3 regions of the Planococcus sp. ANT_H30 genome follow, and region 2 is predicted to be linked to each of the others. Evidence: riboswitches for the same ligand, from Rfam matches in the RefSeq annotation. Region 2 holds a riboswitch; each other region holds the start of a gene.
What was found. Region 2 has a riboswitch for thiamine pyrophosphate ahead of thiT (energy-coupled thiamine transporter ThiT). Riboswitches for the same ligand answer to the same signal wherever they lie in the genome.
Positions count from the first base shown of each region.

Region 1: another riboswitch for thiamine pyrophosphate. It lies ahead of tenA (thiaminase II); the one in region 2 lies ahead of thiT (energy-coupled thiamine transporter ThiT).
Region 3: another riboswitch for thiamine pyrophosphate. It lies ahead of FQ085_RS13370 (YkoF family thiamine/hydroxymethylpyrimidine-binding protein); the one in region 2 lies ahead of thiT (energy-coupled thiamine transporter ThiT).

Region 1 is NZ_VOBJ01000001.1:1,103,859-1,110,578, forward strand. Features, by position in the region: gene FQ085_RS05210 (YkuS family protein) at 1-705, opposite strand, end outside; gene thiW (energy coupling factor transporter S component ThiW) at 794-1,282, opposite strand; gene thiE (thiamine phosphate synthase) at 1,279-1,932, opposite strand; gene thiD (bifunctional hydroxymethylpyrimidine kinase/phosphomethylpyrimidine kinase) at 1,916-2,761, opposite strand; gene thiM (hydroxyethylthiazole kinase) at 2,758-3,543, opposite strand; gene tenA (thiaminase II) at 3,545-4,228, opposite strand; TPP riboswitch at 4,357-4,460, opposite strand; gene FQ085_RS05240 (hypothetical protein) at 4,582-5,139, opposite strand; gene rlmN (dual-specificity RNA methyltransferase RlmN) at 5,349-6,422, opposite strand; gene scpC (succinyl-CoA:acetate CoA-transferase ScpC) at 6,692-6,720, opposite strand, start outside.
Region 2 is NZ_VOBJ01000011.1:42,519-49,238, reverse strand. Features, by position in the region: gene FQ085_RS16430 (DEAD/DEAH box helicase) at 1-717, shown strand, start outside; gene FQ085_RS16425 (aminopeptidase) at 714-1,943, shown strand; gene FQ085_RS16420 (SGNH/GDSL hydrolase family protein) at 1,956-2,867, shown strand; gene FQ085_RS18175 (hypothetical protein) at 2,990-3,127, opposite strand; gene FQ085_RS16415 (M20 family metallopeptidase) at 3,193-4,266, opposite strand; TPP riboswitch at 4,415-4,512, shown strand; gene thiT (energy-coupled thiamine transporter ThiT) at 4,609-5,184, shown strand; gene map (type I methionyl aminopeptidase) at 5,319-6,071, shown strand; gene FQ085_RS16400 (TspO/MBR family protein) at 6,179-6,720, opposite strand, start outside.
Region 3 is NZ_VOBJ01000006.1:129,805-136,524, reverse strand. Features, by position in the region: gene FQ085_RS13380 (immunoglobulin-like domain-containing protein) at 1-317, shown strand, start outside; gene FQ085_RS13375 (hypothetical protein) at 516-728, opposite strand; TPP riboswitch at 1,212-1,317, shown strand; gene FQ085_RS13370 (YkoF family thiamine/hydroxymethylpyrimidine-binding protein) at 1,409-1,999, shown strand; gene FQ085_RS13365 (ECF transporter S component) at 2,001-2,582, shown strand; gene FQ085_RS13360 (ABC transporter ATP-binding protein) at 2,575-4,005, shown strand; gene FQ085_RS13355 (energy-coupling factor transporter transmembrane component T family protein) at 3,986-4,741, shown strand; gene FQ085_RS13350 (sporulation protein) at 5,018-5,437, opposite strand; gene FQ085_RS13345 (AI-2E family transporter) at 5,502-6,689, opposite strand.

The DNA of each region.
Region 1 (6,720 bases), on a different contig from region 2:
CTCGTGTTCTTTTTCAGCTTTCTCTTGCTCTTTTTCTTCTTTTTTCATTGCTTTTTCTTGCTCTTTCACTTCTTTTTCAATAGCTTTTTCTTGTTTTTCAACTTCTTTTTCTTCTTGTTTTTCTACACGTTTTGCCTTGAGTTCGTCAGCTTTGTCTTTCGCTTTTTCGGTATAATCGCTTGCTTTATCTTTAGCAGTTTCTGTATAATCACTTGCTTTTTCTTTTAGTTGGTTTACTTTGTCCTTCACTTGATCTACTGCGCCGCCTGAACCTTCAGCGTTGTCTTCTTTTAAAGCCGTTGCTTTTTCTTTAACGATTTCTTGAAGTTCTTTGCCGCTCTTTGGTGCGAATAACAATCCAGCTGCGGCTCCAATAACTACACCAGTTGCTGCGCCAGCTAAGAAGCCGCCGCCGCCGCCACCGCTTTCTTTTCGTTCAGCTTCAGTTGGTTGCGGCTCTTGAATTTTCCCACCGCGCACAAGACGTTCTTCTACTTCTTCCACGATTTCATATAATGTACGGCCTTTAGCTTCGACAAGTGACACGCTCATGTGATAGTCAGCTAAATCTGCTTGGTCTCTCACAACAATAACGTCGTAATCAGTAGAATCTACTTTGTCTTCAAGCATGTCTGCCTGATACCCCTTTTTCTCTAACGCTTCACGTACCGATGTAAATGGATGCTCGACTGCAATTTTCACCATATTCTGTCCACTCCCTTTTTCTAAATGTCTATATCTTTCATTTTCCCTTATTTACGAAGTTATAAACACATTTAGAAAGCTCAATGATTTACTGCCAGGCTTTTGGAGTCTGAGCCTTCATGAGACGCGTTGCCAACACAACACCTAACACGGCACCAGACAAACTGGAAATAAAAAAAGGTGGCACAAAAAATAAAGCGCCAAATTCAGTACCAAGGAAAAGCTGTGCATAAGGAACCGCTACTAGTGAAGCAATGAGTCCAGTGCCTACTACTTCTCCTAGAGCAGCTAGCCAAATCTTACCGAACTTGGCATACATAATGCCGGCTAGGCAAGCTCCAATCATTCCACCAGGAAAAGCCAATAACGAGCCGGTTCCCGTTAGTATTCGAATGACCCCGGTCATAAAGGCAATCAATACAGCCGGACCTGGCCCCAGGAGAACTGCTGCAATCACATTGACCGCGTGCTGAATTGGATAGGCTCGAGCAATTCCTGCTGGAAAATAAACAAAAGCAGAACCTGCCACTCCAATCGCCACAAACATCGCCATAACGACCATTTTTTTCGTTGTCATGTTCTATGCTCTTCTTTGCAGGGCGCTTGTAACAGTTGAATGCGCTCTGCAATATCCGCTGCTTCTGTGATTGCGGTTATAACGGCAATTCCTGAAACGCCTGCTTGCCAAACTTGATGGGCATTTTCAGCAGTAATGCCGCCGATGCCGACAATCGGTAAGTTAGGCAATTCATTTTTAACTGCTAAAATTTCTTTGACGCCAGCCGGTTTTTTGGCATCTGCTTTTGAAACTGTTCCAAAAATCGGACCCATTCCAACGTAATCTGCTCCCTCTCTACTAGCAATTTTAGCTTCTTCTACAGAATGAACAGAAACGCCTAAAATTTTGTCGGCTCCGATCAGTTGACGAACTTTTTGCGTCGCTGCATCATCTTGACCGATATGAACACCATCTGCTCCAATACTACATGCCAGCTCGACTTGATCATTGATAATAAACGGCACGCTGTACTCACGACATAATCGCTGGCAATGTAACGCAAATTCAAGTAGTGCTGAACCCGTCAATGCACCATCACCTTTTTCTCGCAATTGGAAATGGTTGATGCCGCCTCTTAATGCTGCCTCGACTACTTGCAAAGGGTCTCGAACTCCTGAGTTTTTTGAACCCATAATAAAATAGATGGATGATTTAGTAGAAAACTTCAATTTTATGTGCCTCCCTCTTATCTACTATCCTAGCTTTATATGCCGCATGGTTTGTGGGTCCATGACCTTGTCCAATATTCAGTGGTTCACTAAGAGCCGCTTGAATAAATTGTTTGGCCGTAAAAATAGCGTCTTTTAGTTGCTGACCTTTTGCTAGCTCTGCTGTCACAGCCGCTGCAAACGTACAGCCAGTACCATGCGTTTGTCTTGTTGAAATCCGAGCTGCTCGGTACACGAACGATTCCCCATTTGCCTGCAAAAAATAGTCTTCTGCATAGTCTCTATCCATTGCATGGCCACCTTTAATAACGACGGATTTCGCACCTAGTGACAAAAGTTTTTCAGCTGCATGTTGACGACTACTAACATTTGTAATGGGGATGCCCGTCAAAGCTTCTGCTTCTGGAATGTTTGGGGTAACGAGTAATGCCAGTGGCAATAAATGCGTTTTCACTGCATCTACTGCTTCTTGCTGCAATAAATCCGCGCCCCCTTTAGCAATCATGACGGGATCCACAACGACATTTTTCCAGTCGAACTTGTGAATTGCGGTTGCCACTTCTTTAATAATTTCAGAATTGAATAACATACCTGTTTTTAAAGCCGTTAGTTCAAAATCGCTAGCTACCGCTTCTAATTGCATGTGTACGGCTTGTGCCGACATTGGGTAGATAGCGGAAACACCCATCGTATTTTGAGCGGTTACGGCCGTAATAACAGAGGTGCCATAGACATCCAGCTCTTGAAACGTTTTCAAGTCTGCTTGAATGCCTGCCCCTCCTCCAGAATCGGATCCAGCAATCGTTAAAGTTTGCGGTGTTTTTGTCATAGCACTCTCTCCTGTAAATAAATTTGTTCGGCGACTTCGCCGTCCGTTAAACTGGCTAGTCTATTCATGAAAGCAAGTTGAAAATCTCCAGGGAGACTCACGCTTTGACTAGCTAGTTCACCAGCAATCGCAAAATATCGCAAAATAGCGCTCACTGTTTCTAACGGATTTTCAGAATCAACAGCAAGACCTGCAGCGACAACGCTACTCAGTAAGCAGCCTGTTCCTGTAATCGAAGCCATAATCGGACTTCCAAAAGGAATTTCATTAACACAGTCTCCGTCTGTCACACAATCTATTTTGCCCGTGACCGCTACAATCAAGCCCAACTGTTTCGCAGTAGACATAGCAAGCTCTTTAACGTCTAGAAGCCCCTCTCCGGCATCAACACCTTTAGACTGCCACTCTTTACCCGCTACAGCTGCGAGCTCTCCTGCATTGCAGCGAAGAACGCTGACGTCAACTGTCTCTAAAATTTCTCGAACAGCATGGAGTCGGAAGTTACTTGCTCCTGCTCCAACAGGATCTAAAACAACCGGGATGCCCAATTGGTTTGCCTTTTTTCCAGCGATCAGCATACTTTTCAGCGACTCCGCGTGTAAAGTTCCAATGTTTAATGACACTGCCTGTGCTAATCCAGCGAGTTCCTCTACTTCTTCAGGCGCTTCTCCCATGATTGGAGAAGCGCCTATTGCCAATAGACCATTCGCTTGAAAATTCGAAACTACATGGTTTGTGATGCAATGAACCAACGGGTTTTTTTGTTTTATTTGTTGAAACATGTTAAACACCTACTTTTTTAGTTGGCTCTATAGACCAGGATTCTTGTCTCCAGGCTTGATCCCAAAAGTTCAATTCATAATAACTGCTTTTGCGGAAATGGTCTTTTAATTCTTTACGGCGTGCTTCTGGCAAGTCTTCTGACAACTGATTCATCCGTTCAATTTGTTCGTTGACCAGTTCACCAAATTCTTCGGACCCGTAAGTCTCAATCCACCGGTCATAAATCGGATGATCCGGTTTTGCATGTTTCAATCGCTCACCGATTTCGTAATACAACCAGTAACAAGGCAATATGGCTGCTAATACATCTGCCAATTCCCCTGCAGATGCGCGGTACATATGAGAGACGTACGCATACGCTGTAGGTGAAGGTTCGAATTGGGACCAGTCTTTTTCCGTAACACTTAACATTTTCATAAATGATTCATGTAACGATAGCTCGGCTGTACTGGTATGTGTCGCATGAATTGCAAAGCGTTGCGTCGTTTCCATATCCTTTGCTTTAGACGCACCGAGTGCCTGAATTTTAGCAAAATGGGATAAGTAATAAGCGTCTTGCATGACATAAAAACGGAATATCTCGACTGGTAATGTCCCATCTTCAATTCCCTTTACAAACGGATGATCAAAACTTGCTTGCCATAAACTGTTACATTCTTTTCTCACTTCTGTACAAAATGTCATTTTCCTATCTCCTTTTCTGTATCTAGTTTCCGTGCCTTGCTCTGACAGGCACGGTCAATTTTCTTGCACAAAATAAAAACGCCGCTCCCCAATAAAGGGAAGCGGCGTATGCAGTCGATAAGAAAATAGCAGACGTTCCGCCACTTCCCTCCGCTGGTATGATCCAGATCAGGTTCAAAGGGTCCGAGCTTATGCTCATCTCAGCCGATATCCGGCTCCCCTAGTGGTGTTTTTAATTATGTTTTCGACATCACTATATCATAGATTCTACTAATTCTATAGTCTTTATACAATTCTTTTTGCTGGTTTGGTATAGAACTACGTGTACTTCTAAATGGTGTTCTCCAAAAACATTAATTAATAAACACGTCAATGTCATTTTTATTTTTCTCGACTAATTTTTCTACTAACCTATTATAGTCTTCCCCAAAGTCATCCATCCATGTTAGATCATTAACGTTTCCTCCCCCTAGTTTCTCCTCAAGATACGTATTGATATAAGCATTTTGTTCATTAATTTTTTTACCGTATTGCTTTTGGAATTCTTCGGGTGACATATCTAGTTTTTCAGCTTGAGCGATAGCATACGCACGCACTTGCTTTCCACCTTCATCTTTTGTATTCGCTGGAGGAAGTTTTTCAAATTCTTCCGAGGTTGTTTCTCCTGTAAGATGTGGAGAAATATCAAGGTTCATTTCCTGTACCTCTTGTTTGATCAACTCTACAGCTATTGCTGAATCCAAGTAATCTAATGCGCTATCGTCAGGATATAAAAATCGTAAATCCCCTATTGTAATTTCATGATTATTTACAATAGCGGCTACTTCATCATCTTCGTGTGTTGAAAGGCCGCTACAACTAGCTAAGGTGACTGCTCCAAGCAAAATTACTGTACACAGAACTTTCTTCAATCCCCCACTTCCTTTCTTAACCCATTATTTATAAACTTTTGACCAAAAATAATCGATTAGATAAATTACTCGTGCTACTAAGATTCATACGTTCTTAATGTTCAGAAAGTTTCATTTACTAAAAAAGTATTTTTTGAAAGACCATTGTTTAAAATAGTTTGTTTTCAGCATAAAAAAACGTTCCTGAAAATCAGGAACGTTTTTGCTTATTAAACGGTTACTTCTTTTTTCTCTTTTTTGATTTGCTTGCTTCGTAACTGTCCACAAGCAGCATCGATATCGGCGCCTTGCTCGTGACGTACGCCACAGTTGATGCCTTTTTTCTTCAATGCATCGTAGAAAGCACTAATGGCTTCTGGTGTACTTTGTTGATATTGATCGTGCTCATCAACTGAATTGTACGGGATCAAGTTCACGTATGACAAGTGACGCTTATCTTCTAGCAATTTCGCTAATTGATGCGCTTCTTCTACATGGTCATTGACGTCACGCAATAAAATATACTCAAACGTGATGCGACGGTTGGATTTCTCTAGGTAATAATCGATCGCAGCCATCAATTTCTCGATTGGATATGCTTTATTGATTTTCATAATACGCGTACGCAACTCATTAGTCGGTGCATGAATTGAAATTGCCAGGTTTACTTGTAAGCCTTCATCTGCATAATCGTAAATTTTTGGCACGATACCGCTTGTTGAAACGGTGATGTGTCGAGCTCCGATAGCCAAACCTTTTTGAGAATTAACGATGTTTAGGAAGCCCATCAAATTCGTATAGTTATCAAATGGTTCGCCGATACCCATTACGACGATGTGACTCACACGTTCTTCTTTTTGCTGTGTGTCAAAATGCGCTTGCACTTGCATAATTTGCTCAACGATTTCGCCCGCGTTTAAATCGCGGCTCTTTTTCAATAGTCCGCTGGCACAGAAACTGCAGCCAATGTTACAACCCACTTGTGTGGTTACACAAACAGAATTTCCGTATTTAAAACGCATTAATACCGTTTCGATCAAGTTACCGTCTTGCATTTGGAAAAGAAACTTAATCGTGCCGTCTGCAGATTCTTGCTTCACTGTTTCTTTCAACGTGCGAATCGCAAAGTTGTCTTCTAGCAACTGAACACAGTCTTTCGACAGATTGTTCATTTCTGCGAATTCAGTGACGCGTTTTATATACAACCAATCCCATACTTGTTCCGCACGGTATTTTTTCTGACCATTTTCTAAAAACCAGTCTTTTAACTGGTCTATCGTTAATCCATAGATGGAATTTTTCATTTAAAGAACCCTCATTTCAAATTTCACAATTGCTTATTATAATACTAAAAATAACGCTTGACAACAACTATTTTTGTTTAGACAGAAAAATCTGATTAATAAATGCTTTTATACCGCCTATTTCAAAAATAAAAAAAGGTAAAAAGAAGGATCTTTCCTATACGGAATTGCCTATTTAATTGAAGCTTATTGGAAACAATAAAACCAGGCGCTGTTAAGCAGACCTGGTTTCATTGATTTTTATAGAAGCGTTTTATTTCCAAACTATTTTACACAGATACGGCTGCCTGCTGTTTTT
Region 2 (6,720 bases):
GATGAAGGCGATCAGTTAATGGCGCGTGAGCACCGTGGGATTATGAAAGACTTGATTGAAAAAACGCAACATGATCGCCAATTGGTTCTTGTGTCTGCGACCATTACGGAAGAAATAGAAGTAGTTGCCGAACGGTTAATGCAACATCCAACGCGTCTGCAAGTAACAGCTGCAGATTTACCGATGTTTGGCAAAGTGACGCATTCATTCATAAAAGTGGATGAACGTGATAAGACGGAATTACTGCGCAGCATTTCGCATATTCCAGGCATGAAAGCATTAGCGTTTGTGAATAACTTAGATCAGTTGCTAATGAAGGAAAATAAATTGAAATTCCGTGACGCGAAAATCGTCACATTGCATTCTGAAATGAAAAAAGATGAACGTAAAAAAGCATTAGATGCTTTTCGTAAAGGGGAAGTAGCCGTTTTGATTGCAACAGAAGTAGCGGCACGTGGATTGGATATCGATTTGGTGACGCATGTGGTTCACGTCGATGTTCCACAAACCGTTGAGCAATACTTACATCGTTCAGGGAGAACCGGAAGAGCTGGGGCTGATGGTGAAGTATTGACTTTGTTGGCGTATGCTGATGAACGTCATTATAAAAAATTTACGAAAGAATTGCCTTCTAAGCCTGTTCAAAAAATTGTTCATGGTGGTAAGTTAATCGAAGGATCTAGCAAAACCATTGCCGCGAAGGGGAATAAGCGATGAATTTTCATGAAAAGCTTGAACAATACGCTGAATTAACGGTTTATGTCGGATTAAATGTTCAAAAAGGACAATTGGTCGTCATTAATACAACAATTGACACGCTTGAATTTACGCGGATTGTCGTTAGAAAAGCTTATGAAGCAGGTGCTAAACGTGTACAGGTTAACTACGAAGATCCGGTATTGACACGAACGCATTTTGAATTAGCTCCTGATGACACATTTAAAGAATATCCAGAATGGTCTGTCTTACAGCGAGATGAAGTTGTTAATACGGGTGGGGCTTTCCTGTGGATTGATGCGGAAGATCCGGATTTGCTAACTGGAATTCCAGCAAAACGTTTGGCCGATTGGCAAAAAGCTTCAGGAACAGCGTTAGAGCGCTATCGTCAAGCAGTTGGAACGGACAAAGTAGCATGGTCGATTGTTGCAATTCCGTCCTCAAAATGGGCACAAAAAGTGTTTCCCAACTTGCCGGCTGAACAACAAATGGAGTCTTTATGGCAAGCTATTTTCAAAACTGTACGAATCGGTGAAGGCAATGCAGTGGAAGCTTGGAAAAACCACATCGCCTTGTTAGAGAAACGAGCTACGCAATTAAACGATAAACGTTACGTGAAATTGCAGTATAGTGCACCTGGAACGGATTTAACTATTGAACTTCCAGACAAGCACATTTGGATGTCTGGTGCGTCAAAAACGCCTCAAGGAAATCCATTTATTGCGAATATGCCGACCGAAGAAGTTTACACCGTTCCGTTGAAGCATGGAGTAGATGGCATCGTTCAGAACACAAAGCCACTGGTCTACCAAGGCAATGTGATTGATGGATTTACACTGACTTTTGAAAAAGGGAAAATTGTTCAGGCCAAAGCAGCAACAGGACAAGAACTTCTAGACGAAATGATTAGCGCCGACGAAGGGGCAGCTTATTTGGGAGAAGTGGCATTAGTGCCATTCCATTCTCCAATTTCCGATTCGAATATTCTGTTTTACAATACCTTATTCGATGAAAATGCTTCAAATCATTTAGCGATTGGCGATTCTTATCCTACTTGCTACGAAGGTGCACGCGATTTAGAGCGCAATCAACTAGCAGCTATCGGCCTTAACACATCAATTGTCCATGAAGATTTCATGATAGGCAGTGAGCACATGAATATTGATGGCATCACGATTGATGGTTCAAAAGAGCCTATCTTCCGAAACGGAAACTGGGCATTCTAAGAGGTGATGGAGATGAAGAAGTATTGGATGGCAGCAATGGGTGGTTTTCTATTGTTTAGTGGAACGGTCTCTGCGCAAGCAGCGATACAAATCCCTGCCGCGTATGTGGCAATCGGGGATTCACTTGCAGCAGGACAAACACCCAATCAACAAATAGATACGGGTTATACCGATTTGATCCATCAAGAACTAACACGCAATCAACCCGTGGCCTTTTATTCGAAAAATTTGGCATTTCCTGGATTTACAACGGCTGATGTGTTAGACAGTATACAAACAGATGAGGCGGAAAAAGTGCTTGGGTCAGCTAATCTCATAACGATATCAGCTGGAGCAAATGATCTGTTGCGTTTAGTACAAAACGACTCGAAACAAGGTTCTTTGACTTTTCAACAACGTCAAGTAGATTTTGCGCTCAATGGAGCAAGAAAAAATATGGACTTAATCTTGTCTGAGCTTACCGAAAAATCTCCAGATGCCACTGTTTATGTGATGGGCTATTATTTTGCATACCCTCACGTCCGTGAAAGTCAAAAAAATGGCACGTCCAAACAACTGGATCGGCTTAATGAAATTCTTCGACTGTCAGCTGAAAAAGCGGGTGCTGTTTTTGTGTCAGTAGACCAACCATTTGGTGCAAACGGCGTGGATAAAATTCCAAATCCAGCCGATGTTCATCCGAACGTAATTGGTTACCAGGCGATGGCAAACGCATTTTTCGAAAACTATCAAGAAGCGTGGACTATAGAAAATTCTGAACTGCCACCAGCAAACCCGCTGTCTTTTGAGGAAATTATAGAAGCACAAGAACAGCAAGAACAGAAGAAACCAAAAGATAGCGAAGCTGAAGAAACGGCGAAGCGACCTTCTGATCAAAACAAAACAGGGTACTTGGCTTTACAGCAAGAAATCCCTTACGTTTAAAATGTGCGAAAATGCATATTCACTTTTCTCTAAATACTGAGAGGTTCACTTTTTTATGGAAGAAGAGTAGCTGTTTCATGCTAATAAAAAACGTTCCGGCATATATGCCAGAACGTTTTTTATTAGCGTTTTTTAGTAGGCTGTTTAGTAGGGGATTGACCTGCTTTGCCTTGTTTTCTTTTGTTTAATACTTTGCGAATAATGGGATATGCTATAGGGCCATATTTGATTGCAGATTTCAGTAGTCTTCCAATTGCCATTTAAATCTCTCCATTCATAATCGTAGTGATTGTTGTTTTCCCGAGTTCTCTATAATGCAAACCTTTTACGTCAGTTGCGCATGTGCCAGCAAGATGTTTTTGTATGCGTGAACACTTGAAATCGTTACATATTCCGCATTGCCATGCCAGTCGTCACCACTTGGTCCGAATTCAATGGCACCTTCACCGCCGTTTACAGCTGCATAATAACGTGTGTCGGCTGCGCCGTGCTGACCAAACAAAACAGCTTGTTGTTGTGTAGTAGCTGTAATTGCTTTTTGCAAGCTTTGAATAAATGGATTGTCTTTTGTAGTTGTCAGAGGAGGTGTAGATCCCGAAGCTTTATAATCCATAGTAACGTTCAAAGTCTCAGCCAAGTCCACCAATTGTCGAACGATCTCTTCTTTTTGCTGTCCTGGCATAAAACGGATATCGTAAGACATTTCACAAACTTCAGGAACGACATTATAGCGTTGTCCTGCTTTGATGATGGGCAGATTGACAGAAGGTTGCTCGTAATATTCGGTGGATTCTTTTCGGAACGGTAAATCGGCGACAGCCAGATGGAATTTCATCGCAGATTCAATGGCGTTAATTCCTTCCCATGGACGACTACCATGAGCAGGTTTTCCTTTAAAAACCATATCCATTCTCAAAATCCCTTTAGATTGAAGCCCGACTTTTAATCCGGTAGGTTCTCCGCAAATGACAAAATCACCGTGGAATCCTTGTTCGACGAGCCACTTGGATGTATGGCGTCCGCCAATTTCTTCATCAGTGACAATATGTAACTGCACTTCGCGAGTTACGAGGGAACTGTCGAGTTCGACAAACGCCTGCATCATGGCTGCAACTCCGGCTTTCATGTCAGCAGCGCCTCGCCCGTAAAGTCGATCTCCTTCTTCAACAGGTACAAATTGCTCTTTATGACCCGGAACTACATCAACGTGACCATTCCAGACAATCGTCTCTTCTCCTTGCCCTTTAACAGCTGTCAACATCAAGTAGCCTTTATTGTCATGAACCTTCACGGATTCTCCTTTGGTTTTTAGCCAATCGGCACAGAAAAGAAGAGCTTTGTTGGCACCCTCTTTGGTATCACTTTGAATCTTTATCAATTCTTTTAACAATTCAATCATCCTTTTGGCAAGCCTAATATCCCGGCTGCCTCCACCACCTTTCAAGTATCGTAACTATTCTCATCTTTACCCTATCACATCATCTTAAAACGATGTTGCATAAAAGAACAGCGTTGTGTACAATACAGGTGACTGTTAATATAGTTGTATACACCACAAGGGGAGCTTTTGCTGAGAGTGAACATTTGTTCTTACCCTTTGAACCTGTAAGTTAACACTTGCGCAGGGATGTGGATGGAAACCGGCTCTTACAACGACGCCAGGCTCTGTCCTGACGTCGTTTTTAATATGGTTTTATTCACGACCCTTCTGGTGATGTACACAACACCTAAGGAGGAAGTCATGAGAAATAAAAAAGTATTGTTGATGACAGAAATTGCAATTTTCGCGGCTCTTGGATTTGTGTTGGATTTCATTTCTTTCCGGATGCCACAAGGCGGCTCGGTCAGCTTGGTAATGATTCCAATTGTTTTAATTGCTTTTAGAAGAGGTGCAGGTGCCGGAATTCTAACTGGGATTTTAGTCGGGCTCCTGCAAATCGTTTCTGGATTTATCTCTGTCACCCCATTATCGTTTGGGTTTGTTGTCATGCAGGTCTTGCTGGATTATATTTTAGCGTATGGAGTTGTTGGGGTAGCGGGCGTTATGCGTGCAAAGTATATGCAACATGCGCAAGCTAAGCAAACGGGTAAAATGATAACGGCTATAGTAGTAGGAGTGCTAATCGCTTCTGTGTTGCGCTACTTGGTCCATGTTATTACAGGTATTTTGTTCTTCGGCATGTTTGCTGAAGGCAATGTGATCATCTATTCGGTCATCTATAATGCAACTTACATGATACCGGTATTCTTGCTTGCTGCTTTTGTCTGTGCTGCGCTTTTTGCGGCTGCACCGAAATTGGTAGATGCAGAAGCTTGAAATGGTAGAAGGCTGTCTTTTGACAGCCTTCTTTTCAATCTTTGGATTCAGGACTAGTTAGACCTGTAGAAGAGAATCCCTTTTAATTTTGTGGTATAATTCTTGAATAGAAAAGCTTGAAAGAAGGGTCATTGATGATAGCAACTAATGAAAAAGAGATTGAAATGTTAAAAAAAGCTGGCCAAATGGTGGCTGAAATTCGGGAAGCGATGAAAGCTGCCACAAAAGCTGGAGTCACGACAAAAGAAATCGACGAACTGGGCGGTCAATTATTTGAGGAGCTGGGTGGCGTTTCCGGTCCAAAATCAGAATATGATTTTCCTGGGTATACATGTATCAGCGTCAACGAAGAAGTGGCTCATGGTATTCCAGGTAGCCGTGTCATCCAAGATGGAGATATTGTGAATATCGATGTTTCGGGGTCATATGAAGGATTCTTCTCTGATACAGGAATTTCATTTGTCGTAGGCGAAGGACATGCTGAAAAAGAAAAAATTTGTGAAGCAGCCGCTTCGGCATTTGACCGCGCGATGACGAAAGTCAAAGCCGGTGCAAAACTCAACCAAATTGGTAAGGCTGTTGAACGTGAAGCGAAAGAGCAAGGTTTGTTCGTCATCAAAAACTTGACTGGACATGGCATTGGTAAATCACTTCACGAAGCGCCTCAACATATTTTAAATTATTACGATGCTTGGGAGACGACGATTTTAAAAGAAGGCATGGTACTTGCAGTAGAGCCCTTTATCTCTCAAAAAGCCGAGCACATTATCGAGTCAGGTGATGGCTGGACATTTATAACACCGGATCAATCATTGGTCGCGCAAATCGAGCATACTGTATTGGTAACAAAAGGTGAACCGATTTTATTGACTAAACTAAACAGCTAACATAAAAAAGAGATTCGGTGGAATAGCCGAATCTCTTTTTTATGTTAGTTGAATGTGAATGCAAAAAATCTGCAGACAAGCTCGCTCTAATCGAGTCTCTCGCAGATTTATTGAGTAGGTGCCGTTCTTTTTTTTATGAGCAAAATACCGGTTAAGATAACGCCGCTCAAGAAAAGAGATGCGGTTGTTACTAACATTTCGTCTGTACCGTGTTTAACAGCAATTCCAATGAACGCCCATATAAAGACCAAAGCGAAAGGAATATCCATATGATGAAACCGAATATGCAAAGCGATTGCAGTCGCGACTGTCAACATAATAACTGTCCACAGCTGATCGCTCAACCCCCAACCGCTCCAATTGTAAAAAGTTAAGACGAAACTGATGTTGGCTATAGTGGCTACACTAATCCATCCCATATTGATTGAAATAGGCAGCCGTTCAGTAAACGATCTTTCCGAATTTCCATATTGCAGGTAAAGAGCAATCAACGCTATCAAGTAGCCAAGCATGGCGACAATGGACCAGGCAAAAAACTCATAATGCCATAACAGGAGCCAACTTATATTGAACAGGCAGCTTAAGACGAAAAACAAAGTGATCTTGTGTGAAGGGGTCTGTCCTTTTCTTAAACGTATCCAGAAAGCAA
Region 3 (6,720 bases), on a different contig from region 2:
AAAAAGGTGTAATGATTAAGACAGAAAAAAGTGAATACCCAACAACAGTTGAAAATATTAAAATTGTAATTACGAATGACAGTACGCAAGAATACTCCACGGGTCTTGATGTATTTCTTGAAAAAAAGGTGGAAGATAGATGGTTTCGGGTTCCAATGAAAGAAGAATTTTTTACGGAACCGGCAATAGTTCACGATCCAGGCACTTCAACTAAAATGACACTTAATGTTGAAGATTTAAACTATGATCTGACTCCTGGAGAATATCGAGCCACTCTCAGTGGATTAGGAGCTCCATTTACAATAATAAATTATTAAAAATGCAACTCATATTAAACTGAATGTAACTTAACTGCACTTAAGTTACATTCAAATGCAGGAATTCCCTGATTATTTCCCCTCTAACTCAGCCGTCCATTTTTCAAACCATTCATGTGGTAATTCAAATTTGGAGAGGCCCGTTTTCATGAGCCTGTTCTTTTTACGAGAATAAAACTCAGAAAAATGCACATCCCATTAAGCTTCAATATCCCGTGCAACACCCAAAGTTAATTGATCCTGGTCATCTAAATCTTCTTCATACCAAGCCATCGTTAAATTATCGCACCACATGCAAAAATTGATTTGAGGAAATTGTTTTTCTTTCTTGCAAACTGTATCCAAAAGAAGCTTAAAATTTTCATGAGAATATAGAAGAATGATGCTTGTCTTATTCCAATTCCATCTCACAGTGCAGTTCTTCCATTTTATACAAGTATTAAGCAAAGTAATCTTGTGATTTTCATTTTTACTAATACTATCCTATCGAAAAGCTACGTATGATGCTGCCCGATATTTCATTAGCAAAAAACATTCGTAAAAGTTTTGAAAACCTGTTTGTTATTCTGTGAACTAATTGCTTTGAAGGATTTTCGCAAGCTATTACAAACTATAAGCTCATGAGAAATCACAAAAAATTAACTTTACTTCTCCCCTACTATCAACTCACCAAGTGAGGCGCGTCCACGGGCTCGGCGAAGCACTAAGACAGGTGTTCTTTCCTGACTTAGTGCGAGAGCCATGCCCAAAGCAACCGGAGCGACTTTCACCTGTTTCTCTTTCTTAATCCCTCTCTCCACTTCTACTGTCTCCAAATCCCCTCTTTACTTCCTCAGTCACTTCCTCTACACTAAACTCATCGGGAACAACCCGAACACAAAAACCGCATACCGTTTTCTGCACTAGGGGTGCCCACTTTGGCTGAGATGCAAGCGCAAGCTTCGATCCCTCAAAACTCGATCAGGATAATACCTGCGTGAGGAAGTGCGGCGCATTTCTGAAATAATTTCTTTTAATAATTATTTGTAGATTATGGCTGCATCTTCACGGATGCGGTCTTTTTTGTGCACATTTTTAAGGAGGAATTATTCATGGACTCACTGCAATGCGGCACAAGCCCCATCGTCGGATTTCGCTTTTCACTGCATCCGATGACTGGCGATTTTATCAAAGTAATTAAAAGGGCGTTAAACGATACCGACACATCGAACGTTTGGATGCATACGGACGACGTCTCTACAGTAATACGAGGCAAGCAAGTTCACGTCTTTAATGTCGCTAAAGCTCTAGCCTTGCATACGGCAAAGACAGGCGAACATGTCGCACTGTCCGGCACTTTTTCAATTGGTTGTCCTGGTGATTCGTCAGGTGATGTCTATTTAGAAAAAGACGATGTGCTAGTAAATACCGACAACACACAACAATACGTATCTTCACAATTTGCGCTATACCCGATGAACAATCCAGATTACATGGCAGTAATTTACCGTGAAGTCGAGCGCGCTAAACATCAAGGCGTTTTCAACGATTCCATGCATTACGCAAGCGGTATTCATGGCGATATTCATGAGGTATTCGATTTTTATGAAGAAGCATTCACCAATGCCCGCTCTGATAAACATCGCCATTTGGTCATGACCATATCCATGAGCATCAATAGTCCGTCTCATGGAGGTGCATAATATGTTGAAGTCGTGGAAATTAAAAGAAGTGGTATTGATGTCGTTATTTGCGGTCGTTTTCGGCATCGTCTATTTATTGTTTGTTCACGCAGCGAATATTTGGGCAGCTGTAATTGGACCACTTGCTTATGAATGGATGTTCGGTATTTGGTTTATTGTATCAATAATCTGCATGTATATTATCCGCAAGCCGGGTGCTGCCTTTCTTTCTGAAACGATGGCTGCGGCAATTGAAGTCCTAATTGGCAATGCTGTCGGCCCGCGTCTCATTTTATCTGGTGTTATTCAAGGGCTCGGTGCTGAAGCGGCATTTGCATTAACCGGTTATAAGCATTTCACTATTTTGGTGCTTATGCTTGCAGGAATCGGATCAGCTGTTTTCAGCTTTGTTTACGGCTACTTCATTTCTGGTTATGCAGCACTGGATCCATCATTCATCGCGTTAATGTTTACGATTCGCGTTCTTAGTGGGGCAATAATTGCGGGTATTGGTGGAAAGTATATCGGAGACGCTTTACTTGCGACCGGATCACTCCGCGGTTACGCCATTGCTCGAACGAAAAAAGGTGATATCAATGCCTGAAGAGATTTTCTCTTTAAATGGAGTGTCGTTTCACTTTCCTGAAGACTCTAAAAAAACCTTAGAAAATCTTTCGTTCTCGGTTTGTCGAGGCGAAAAGCTAGTCATTTCTGGACCCAGTGGTTGCGGCAAAAGCACGCTTTTGTATATACTAAATCGCTTGTATCCTGACAACTGCGATGGCTCAATTGACGGTGAAATTCGTCTATTCGGAAAACCAGCTAGTGATTATGCCCCTGGAGAAATCAATCACCGCGTTGCAACAGTTTTTCAAGATCCTGATTCACAGTTTTGCATGCCTACTGTTGAAGAAGAACTGGCGTTTACGTTAGAAAACTTGCATACACCTTTTGAAGACATGGACATTCGCATTACCGCGGTTTTAGAATTGACGGACCTGACCTATCTGCGAAAAGCCGTCATTCAGTCGTTGTCAGGTGGAACAAAACAACGAGTTGCAACTGCTTGTGCGTTAATCATGGACCCGGAAGTGTTATTGCTAGATGAACCGCTTTCTCACTTGGATCCGTATACAGCACAACAATTTGTCGACTGGCTAGAGAAACTACAGACAAGATCTTCTTTAACAATTGTTGCGGTTGAGCACAGGTTAAGCAGTTGGGGTTCCTTTTTCGAACGAGAAATCCAACTGGATGGGGATGGTCGTCTAGTAGTGGACCAGTCTTTTACACAGAGAGAGCCGGTTTTATTCCCCAAACGCTATTCTGCAATACGAGAGACCACAGCATTACGAGCTGAAGAACTGTCATTCACGATTAACAACCGCCAATTGCTGTCGCCTTTATCCTTTTCAGTTGAACGCGGTGAAATAGTCGTTATTGCGGGACCAAATGGCAGCGGTAAATCCACACTCGTCAAATCACTATGTGGCATTTACAAAAAGTCGACCGGTACTGTTGAGTCAAAAGGCATTGGCTATGTTCCACAATCTCCTGAGTATTTGTTTTTGACGCAACAAGTCGCTCAAGAAGTCGCTTATTCAGGAGCCTCTAGTCGCTCAGAACTCGATAGATTAATGACAAACTTGCGTCTGGATGAAATTCACAACGCTCATCCTTTCGCCATTAGCCACGGACAAAAACGCCGTGTAGCGATTGCCGCTATGCTCGCCGATAAACGCCCAGTACTATTGATGGACGAACCGACTTCTGGGCAGGATGCTGCCGCGCTGCTCGAACTCTTTGAATTGATTGACCAGCGCTCTCGGGAAGGTACAACGCTTTTGATTGTGACACACGATATGGAATTTGCGGCGAGCCTTGCTGATTCGGTGCTACTCATTAAAGGTGGCGAGCTGACAGGTAAATTTGCAGCAAAAGACGTATGGCAGAACGAAAGACTGCTAACGTTACACCATTTACTAGCACCAAAAGGAGTGGCTGACCTTGCAAAATCTTTTGCATGACATGAATCCTTCAATCAAATTTATCTTAGTGACGATTTCAATGCTTATTATTGCGTTCTTTTTTAATCCGTGGACGCCCCTGTTGTTTTGGCTAGGCATCATTCTTTTACAACTCACAATGAGTCGTACAAATTGGAAGCTATGGTTGGTCTTCATGCTCCCTTTTTCGATTGGTGCTTTTGGTTATTTATGGACTACTGTCGTATTCGGCGCAAATACTGGCGGTACCGTTATTTGGTCATTTGCTGGAATTGATGTGACTGATACACAATGGGCATACGCTTTGTCACTAGCTTTTCGCGTTATGGCGTTCTCGACTTTGTCTTTGTTATTCGCTTTTACGACCGATCCGGTTAAGTTTATTATGAGTCTCATGCAACAGTTAAAGCTTTCCCCGAAGCTTGCGTATGGTGTAATGGTCGGCTATCAATTTTTACCGGTTATGAAAGAAGAATTTTTACAAATCCAACAAGCTCAAAGACTGCGCGTTGTTGAAACGAAGAAATACAGTTGGCAACGAATACTAGCTATGCGCCGTGTGTTAATTCCCATGCTTGCTGGAGCCGTTAGAAAGGCTGAACGATCAGCATTTGCTATGGAAGCACGCGGGTTTACAGGTAACATTAGAAGCGCTTATTACTGCCCTATTCGATTAGGTCGCATAGATATCTTCATGTCTGGTGTTTTTATGACGATTTTACTTATTAGCTGTCTTGGCGGCGTTTGGTTGAGCTAAAAATCTTTTCAAAAAAGGAAATCTCTTTAAAGAGAATTTCTTTTTTTTCGTCTTTCTTGTATTGCATGTTTTTTGTTTTTAATTTCAATTAATAACCTTATGTAATATTTTACATAGTAAATAAAAACAGAGCCTCTGTAACTTTTCAGTTGATTTGTATGGGATAAATAGGCTCTTTTGAGTTCACATAATATTATTATTAACATATTTAACTGCATTGCTTTTCAATTGAGAAATTCTTTCGCTTTCATTACATAAAAAAAAGAGAGCTGTATTTCAGCTCTCTAACGGCCCATATGTGATAAGGTCTTCATCTCTTGCATTAACGCCATTTTTGACATGGACAATAGTTCGTAAAATCAATTTAGCTTTTGGGTGTTCTAACATCCAACGCTCATCTGGAACAATTTCAAATTGCTGCATGACCGTGTCTTTTGACTTGACCGATCCTGCAAACTCCATTGATTGTTTCGCAATGATGGTTTCAAAAAAATCAAAGTCGCTGTCATCTCTTGTATCTTCAACGAGTCTTATGACATTCAATTCGATAAAATCAATTGTCTGTTCTCCGTCCCCACCATCAAGATAAATCGTACCATTCAGTGTTTCGCCTTCTTCTAAATGTGGCATCTCAACCACTGTATTCACTTTTAGTGACCCAATGCCAATAGATGATAAAAAATCTTTAAACTTCATATCGTGGAAACCCCCAACTTTTGTTAGTACTTATATACCACAATTCGATCATTTTGAAACACGACTACAAATCTGTATAATCGTATTGATTTTCTAAATTGATTTCGTGTCGATTATAGCGACGTTTAAACAATTTATAAAAATGAGAAACCAATACCCGCACTAAAGCGTACATCGGTATTCCTAGAATTACACCGACGACGCCAAACAAGGAACCTGCTGTCAATAAGACGAAAATAATTGTCACTGGATGGATAAACATGGTCTTGCCCATGACTTGCGGTGAAATCAAGTTGCCTTCAACTAATTGTACAACAGTCCAAACAACCGCCAGCTTGACGAGCATGAATGGTGACGTTACTAAAGCAATAATAGCAGCTGGTGCAATAGCAATTGCCGGACCGATATAAGGAACAACACTCGTAACCATTGCTAGGACTCCTAATAATAATGCATACTCCATACCGATAATCAAAAATCCAATATAAACCATGACACCAATACAAAATGCAACAATTAACTGACCTTGAATATAAGCACCTAGTTGCTTATCTGCTTCTGCGAATACTTCACGTGTATCATCGCGGAATCTTGGCGGCAAAAGTTTCAAGAAATAATCCGGCAATTTTTCGCCGTCTTTTAAAAGATAAAACAAGATAAATGGAACAATAACAATCGACAAAATAACGCCCGTAATCGTCGAAATTAACCCCGTAATCCCAGTAATGACACTGGTTACTGTATTTTGCAACGTATCTGCTATATTTGCAGGCAACGTAGCAAGTAAGGTATCAATCGTGAAATTAGATTCACTATAGTAGTCGCCGACAAATGATGTTCTCAAAAATCCATCTACATTCGTCAATAATTGCATAAAATATTTTGGGAAATCAACGATTAATGTTTCAAATTGGGAGCGTAAAAAAGGAAAAACCAAGACGATTAGTAAGGTGATTAGTCCAATTACGCCAAGAAAAATAATAACGATTCCCCAAATACGCGCTATTTTAAAATTCTCCAACATACGCAAAATCGGTCGCAATAAATAGAAGAAAACCAATGCCAATACAATCGGCAGCACGACTGTTTTCATGAAAACGCTAATAGGATGAAACAAGAATGAAACTTCTCTAAAAATATATACCACCAATCCGAGCAAAAGCAACGAAATTAGCGTGAATAGGGTGTTTCTTCCCCCTAAAAAGCGAATATAACTAGTAGCAAAGAATGATGGCTTGTCCTCTGACTGCATAAGCTTCCTCTTTTCTGAATAAACTTTATAG